3 regions of the Streptacidiphilus cavernicola genome follow, and region 3 is predicted to be linked to each of the others. Evidence: riboswitches for the same ligand, from Rfam matches in the RefSeq annotation. Region 3 holds a riboswitch; each other region holds the start of a gene.

Region 1 (2,242 bases), on a different contig from region 3:
AAATGCCGATGGGGCCCGCATGCCGGAGTCGGCGTGCGGGCCCCATCGGTGAGGAGGCAACCTCGGTCAAGCGGTACGACGGTCAGCCGATGCGGCCGGCGAAGGTCGGCGCCCAGTTGGCGATGGTGTCGGTCTTGACACCGGCGCTCGGGTTGGCGGCCTCGACGTAGGCGCCGTTGCCGGTGTAGATGGCGACGTGGTAGGCGCCGGCGTCGCTGCCGTCGCTGGACCAGAACAGCAGGTCGCCGGGCTGGAGGTTGCTCAGCGAGACCCGGGTGGATGCGGCGGCCTGGTCCTCGCTGGTGCGGGGGATGGAGATGCCGGCCTTGGCCAGGGTGGCCTGGGCCAGGCCCGAGCAGTCCCAGCTGTTGGGGCCGGTGCCGCCGTACACGTAGGCGTCGCCGACCTGCGCCTGGGCGAAGGCGATGGCCGAGGCCATGCTGCCGGAGGCGTAGTTGCTGCTGTTGTCGCTGCTGCTCGCGGACGTGGTGGTCACGGCGGAGCTGGTGACCGCGGCGTCGCCGCTGGAGCTGGAGCCGGAGTTGCTGGAGCCGGAGCTGTCGGAGCTGGTGCCGGAGGTGACCACGCCACCGCTGAGCTTCAGGATCTCACCGGGGTAGATGACGTTCGGGCCCTCGGTCAGCGAGGCCCGGTTCAGCTGGTACAGGCGCTCCCAGCCACCGGAGACGTGCTGCTTGGCGGCGATGGTGGAGAGCCAGTCGCCGGCGACCACGGTGTAGGTGGTGATGTTGCCCGACGGCGCGGCGGAGGAGCCGGTGGACGCCGAGCTCGACGAGTGGGTGCTCGGGGTGGTGCTGGGCGCGCTCGCCGCGGAGGAGCTGGAGGAGCTGCTGGACGAGCTGGAGGAGGTGTCCACCTGGGCCGGCGCGCCGCCCGCGGTCAGACCGGCCTCCGGGCCGCACACCGGCCAGGCGCCGGGGCCCTGGGAGGCGAGGACCTTCTCGGCGATCGCGATCTGCTGGTCCTTGGTGGCCTGGTCGGCGGTGGCGGCGTACTGGGTGCCACCGTAGGCGGCCCAGGTGTCGGCGGAGAACTGCAGGCCGCCGTAGTAGCCGTTGCCGGTGTTGATCGACCAGTTGTTGGTGCTCTCGCAGCTGGCCACCCGGTCCCAGGTGCTGACCGGAGCAGCGGAGGCGGAGGTCGCGCTGACGAGCGGAATCGCGAGGCCGACACCGGTGAGACCGGCGGAGGCGATCAGACGCTGGGTACGGCTGTGGCGGGACTTGGCGGCACGGTGACGGCCGTTGTGGGACAGCATGAAAGTGCGTTCCTCTCCCACGCCTGCGAGGTGAGCTGTCGGATTCGGGCTGGAGTTGCCCGGCCGTGCGCTGCACGGCTTCACCCCTAGCTGCGACCATGTGTCCGTGACACGCGGTCGCAGCGGCAAACCTGGGTCCCCCGCTCCTGCCATGGTGCTGTGTGTGGGTCTTCGACATCCCCGGTGGCAGGACTCGGCGTTCCGGAGTTGTCTGTTCCGCTTAAACGCGGCGCCAGAAAGATAGACATACCGGAGGGCAAACTACAACCGGCTGTGATCTGCACCACACACCATCCCCCGCCGTTCGACGGGCGCACTACCCCCGACCGGCGCCCAGCGGGGTGATCACCGCACCCTCCAGCCGACCCCCGACCGCGAGCGCGTGCCCTCCGCAGAGCAGCAGCATGCCCCCGGCCGAGTCCGCCACCTGATGCGTCGCCAGATCCGGGCAGGGGGCCGCGAACCGGTCGTAGTCCCAGGTCCGCGGACAGCCGGGAGCGGCGCAGACGCTGCCGTCGGCGACGGCCCGCAGAGTGGCGCCGTGCTCGGGGCAGACGCCCCAGGTGACCTGGCAGCGGAGCGGGTCAGGGTTGTCGGACATGCATCAGACCTTTCGGACGAAGATGAGAGGGATATGAGAGAGGTCACAGCCAGACCCGGCCAACTCCCGCACACAGCAAGGACACAGGAGCATTTCCGTTAAAACGGACATACCACCTATAAGGCACCGTCAGTCGCGTCGGCCCAGGACTCGCAGGGTCAGGACTCGCAGGGATCGGGGTTCTCCAGCCCGCCGAGGATCTTCTCCGACACCGCGGCCAGCACCGCGACCTGATCCGCGCTCAGCCGGTCGAACACCAGCCGTCGGACCGACTCCACATGCCGGGGGGCCGCGGCCTCGATGGCGGCCTGACCGGCCGGGGTGATCACGATGAACGCACCGCGCCCGTCCGCCGAGCACTC
Region 2 (2,242 bases), on a different contig from region 3:
TCTCGCTCATCTTCTCGTACTTGACGACGGTCCCGGTGTGCGGGGCGTGCAGGATCTCGCCGCCGCCGGCGTACATCCCGACGTGCGAGTCGTTGTTGAAGAAGACCAGGTCGCCGACCTGGAGGTCAGCGGTGGAGGCGACCGCGGTGCCGACGTCCACCTGGTCGTAGGTGGTGCGGCCGATCGACACGCCGGCCTGGGCGTAGGCCCACTGCATCAGACCGGAGCAGTCGAAGGAGTTCGGGCCGGTCGCGCCGTAGACGTAGGGGTCGCCCAGCTTGGTCTGCGCGGCGGCGAAGGCGGTGGCCTCGGCGGCCGAACCGGCCTTGACCGAGCCCGGGTGGTAGCTGCTGCTGGAGCCGCTGTTCTCGGCGTGGGTGACCGCGGCGCGCTGGGAGGCGGTCAGCGAGGCGAGCTTGGCCTTGGCGGCGGCGAGCTTCTTCTGCACGTCGGCCTTGGAGGCGGAGAGCTGCTTGCTGGTGGCGTCGAGCTGCTTCAGCTTACCCTCGGCGTCGGCCTTCTCCCGGTCCAGGGTCTTCTGGTCGGACCTGAGCTGGTCCAGCAGGGCGGCCTGGCTGTCGGTGACCTGGCCCATGGTGGAGGCCTGGTTGAGGTACTCGGTGGGGTTCGCGGAGAGCATCAGCTGCACCGAGGGGTCGATCGACCCGCTGCGGTACTCCGCGCTGGCGACCTGGCCGAGCACGGCGGACTTCGCGGTCACCGAGGCCTGCTGGCGCGCGACCTGGTCCTGCAGGGTGGTCACCTGCTTCTGCAGGGTCTGCTGCTGGGACTGGGCCGCGTCGTACTTCTGGACGGCGGCGTCGGCGTCCTGGTTCAGCTTGTCGATCTGGGCCTTCAGCTGAGCCGTGGTCTGGGTGGGGGCTGCCTGCGCCGACTGGGTAGCGGTCGCGGCGAGCGCGACGGTCGTGGCGGCGGCGGCGGTGAGCACGGTTATCCGTGCACGGGTCGGACTCTTCGGTCGACGATGGGACGCCACGAAGGCGAGCTCCTTCTTCCTACGGCCGCCTACCGGGTGAGCTGACGGGTTCGGGCTGGAAGACGTGCCCTACGGCGCTTCACCGGCGGGGGCCGGCCTGGCGTCGATTCACCCCGAGGAAACATGGTTCCCCGGCTCCGAACTGACGGCCGGGGGCCGTACGGTCGGACTCGGCGGAAACCTCCGCTGCCACCCTGGTGGGTGATCGACTTCGCGGTGGTTCGATCGATGACACTAGTGACCCGAACGTGATCTATTCAAATCCCTGTAAGTAAAAACTCTTTTAGGTTTCGATGATGCATCAACTGCACGACCGAACGTAGTCATTGGATGACCGCATCAGATCGACATGGCGCTCAAATCGGACATACGCCCGAGGCTTTCGGGGCCCGTGTGACGTGAGTCACAGATGGTCGAGACGGGGCGTCAGAAGCGCCGGACCGCCACGATCGTGCCGAAGTAGGACAGCGGCTGGATATCCACGGTCAGGCCCGGCCGCGGCGCGCTCAGCAGCATCCCCTTGCCGGCGTAGAGGCCGACGTGGTCGCCGCTCTCGTTCACCACGATGTCGCCGACCCGCATCTGCGAGAACGGCACCGCGGTGCCGACCGTCTCGTCCGAGTAGGAGTAGTGCGGCAGCGAGATCCCGGCCTGGGCGTAGGCCCACATCACCAGGCCCGAGCAGTCGAACTGGTTCGGCCCGGAGCCGCCGGGGACGTACGGGGCGACGTTGACCTTGCTCATCGCGGCCAGCATCGCGGTGCGGGCCGCCGCGGAGATCCCGGAGAGGTCGATCTGCGAGACCGACATGTAGCTGCTGCCGGACGACGGCGGGGTGTAGCCGCCACCGCCGGCCGGCGCGTTCACCACCACCCGCTGGGCCGGGGTGAGCGCGTCCAGGATGCCCTGGGCGTGCTTGAGCTTCGCGTTGATGGAGGCCTTGGCCTGCTGCATCTGCTTCAGCAGCGCCTGCTGGGCCTTCAACTCCTGTGCGGCCTGGGCCTTCTCGGCGGCCAGGGTGTGCTGCTGGGCCACCAGCTGCGCGATCAGCGCGGCCTGGTTGCTGTCCACCTGGTTCTCGGAGGACGCCTGGGTCAGGAACTCGGTGGGGTTCGCGGAGAGCATCAGCTTCACCGTCGGGTCGACCGAGCCGTCCCGGTACTGCGCGCTGGCCACCGCGCCGAGGGTGGTGGTCTCGGTGTTGATCACGGCCTGCTGCCGGGCTATCTCGTCCTGGAGGATGTT
Region 3 (2,242 bases):
TCGCGAGTCGAGGATCTCCCGGGCTACGACGACGTCGATGGACGGCACAGGCATCTCCTTGGGGGGAACACTGGGGTGCTTACCCCAAGAGCCTAGCCGCAGCCGGGCCCCGGGCCACGCGCACCTCGCGACTGTCTCACCCGCCGGATCCCCTACTCACGAGTAGTTCATCTCGTGGGCGGAGGACCCGGCGGCACTGACGGACCACGGACGGACGGTCAGCCGACGGTGAGGTGCTGACCGGGGAAGATCAGGTTCGGATCGGCGCCGACGGTGTCCTTGTTGGCCCGGTACAGCGCGGGCCAGCCGCCGCGGAGGTGCGCGGCGGCGGCGATCTCGGAGAGGTTGTCCCCCGGCTTCACCGTGTAGCCGCCGTGCCCGACGCTGTGCACGGCCGTGGTGGTGGTCGTGGTGGTCCCGGCCGGGGTCTTCGCCGCGGCCGTGCCCGTGGTCTTCGCCGGAGCCTTGGCCGGGGCCGCGTGCTTCGGCGTGCTGCTGCTCTTCCTGGTGGCGGCGGCCTGCTCGGTGCCGCCGCTGTGCTTCCCGGTGCCGGCCTTGGACGGCGTCCCGGTGTCCACCGACGCCGGAGCGCCGCCCTGGGAGAGACCGGCCCGCGGCCCGCAGACCGGCCAGGCGCCGGGCCCCTGCGAGGCGAGGACCTTCTCGGCTATGGCTATCTGCTGGCCCTTGCTGGCGTGGTCGGCGGTGGCGGCGTACGCGGTGCCGCCGTAGCCGGACCAGGTCGAGGCGGAGAACTGCAGCCCGCCGTAGTAGCCGTTGCCGGTGTTGATGGACCAGTCGCCCCCGCTCTCGCAGCTGGCGACCTTGTCCCAGGTCGAGACGGAGGCTGCGGAGGCGCTGGTCGCGCCGATCAGCGGCAGCGCGATCCCGGCGGTGCCGAGGCTCGCGGTGGCCACCAGGCGGGCGGTGTTGCTGGTGCGGGGCTTGCGATGACGCCCGGAGGCGTTGCTGGTGAAGGGCATGACGGAGTCCCTCTCCGACGCCTGCGAGGTGAGCTGTCGGGTTCGGGCCGTGAGGTAGCCCGGGCGCTGACGCGCCTTCACCCCTAGCCGCAGCGCTGTGAACTGCGGCGACTTACCTGGGTCCCCCGCTCCTGCCCAATCAAAGAGTCTGGGTCCCGCCCCGCGGCTGGACAGGACTCGGCGTCCCGCGCGACGGCCGCCCGCACGTGCGGGCGTTCCCGGAAGGCTAGGCACTGCCGCACCAAGACCACAAGCCCCAACCGTCCCGCCGAAAACCCTCCGAGACCGGCCGAGGCCGCGTCAGCGCTCCTTCCGCGCGGTCAACGACCTTTCGAACCAACGGGTGTGGTGCCATGTGACCAAGGCCGACCGGACCGTCTCCCGATCCGGGACGGCTCGCAGCCGCAGCGGCCCCGCCGCCGCCGCGAGCGCGCCCTGGGCACGGGTCACCGCCCAGTCCAGCGCCCGGTCCTCCGGCATCGCACCGAGGCTGAGCGCCGCCCGGATCACGTCCGGGTAGACCGACTGGGCCAGCTCGTAGCCGCGGTAGTGCCGCAGGTCGCGGCCCAGGCCGACGGCGTGCTCGGGCGAGGTGCGGATGACCGCCTCTTCCCAGGCCGCGACCACCTGGCGCTCCTGCGCGGCGGGGTAGCGCATCCGGCGCAGGTGGACGGCCAGGTCGTGCAGCGGGTCGCCGAACATCGCCAGCTCCCAGTCCACGAACCTGAGCCGGTCGTCGTCCGCGACGATGATGTTCCGCCGGTGCACATCGGTGTGCAGCAGCGCGAACGGCCGCTCGGTCAGCGGCGGCAGCGCCTCGCCGAACCTGCTGATCGCGTCCCCCGGCACGCCCAGGGCGCTGAACAGGTCGCCGAACTCGCCCTGGTTGGCGTCGCAGAGCCGCTCCTGGGCGAACCGCACCCGGGCCCGCAGAAAGCCGGTGGAGTCGCCGTCCTCCGGCCAGCCCTTCGGCAGTTCCGGCAGGTCGGAGCGCTGAAACTGGGTCAGCCGGCCGAAGAACCAGGCGATCTGCGCGACGTGGCGCTCCTGGACCGGCAGCCCGTCCGGATACCGCCGGGCGAAGGTCTCGCCGCTGACGTAGAGGTGCACGGCGGTGCCGTCGTCGTCGCTGTGCAGCACCCGCGGGCCGTCCGGGCCCCGTCCGTCCGCCGGGTCGGCGCGGATCGCGGCCAGTCGGCGGAGCAGGGCCGCCTCGTCCGGCCAGACCCGCTGGACCAGCTCCGGGCTCGACCGGCGGA

The links. Region 3 has a riboswitch for cyclic di-AMP ahead of ACEZDE_RS00540 (LysM peptidoglycan-binding domain-containing protein). Riboswitches for the same ligand answer to the same signal wherever they lie in the genome.
Region 1: linked by a shared signal. The riboswitch ahead of ACEZDE_RS20355 (transglycosylase family protein) and the one ahead of ACEZDE_RS00540 (LysM peptidoglycan-binding domain-containing protein) in region 3 are both predicted to bind cyclic di-AMP.
Region 2: linked by a shared signal. The riboswitch ahead of ACEZDE_RS08990 (C40 family peptidase) and the one ahead of ACEZDE_RS00540 (LysM peptidoglycan-binding domain-containing protein) in region 3 are both predicted to bind cyclic di-AMP.

What each region holds. Positions count from the first base shown of each region.
Region 1 covers NZ_JBHFAB010000015.1:7,859-10,100, reverse strand. The annotation lists gene ACEZDE_RS20355 (transglycosylase family protein) at 83-1,279, opposite strand; cyclic di-AMP (ydaO/yuaA leader) riboswitch at 1,285-1,446, opposite strand; gene ACEZDE_RS20350 (hypothetical protein) at 1,596-1,880, opposite strand; gene ACEZDE_RS20345 (MarR family winged helix-turn-helix transcriptional regulator) at 2,039-2,242, opposite strand, start outside.
Region 2 covers NZ_JBHFAB010000005.1:178,441-180,682, reverse strand. The annotation lists gene ACEZDE_RS08990 (C40 family peptidase) at 1-949, opposite strand, end outside; cyclic di-AMP (ydaO/yuaA leader) riboswitch at 1,008-1,183, opposite strand; gene ACEZDE_RS08985 (C40 family peptidase) at 1,424-2,242, opposite strand, start outside.
Region 3 covers NZ_JBHFAB010000001.1:116,628-118,869, forward strand. The annotation lists gene eno (phosphopyruvate hydratase) at 1-48, opposite strand, end outside; gene ACEZDE_RS00540 (LysM peptidoglycan-binding domain-containing protein) at 219-983, opposite strand; cyclic di-AMP (ydaO/yuaA leader) riboswitch at 987-1,129, opposite strand; gene ACEZDE_RS00545 (aminoglycoside phosphotransferase family protein) at 1,284-2,242, opposite strand, start outside.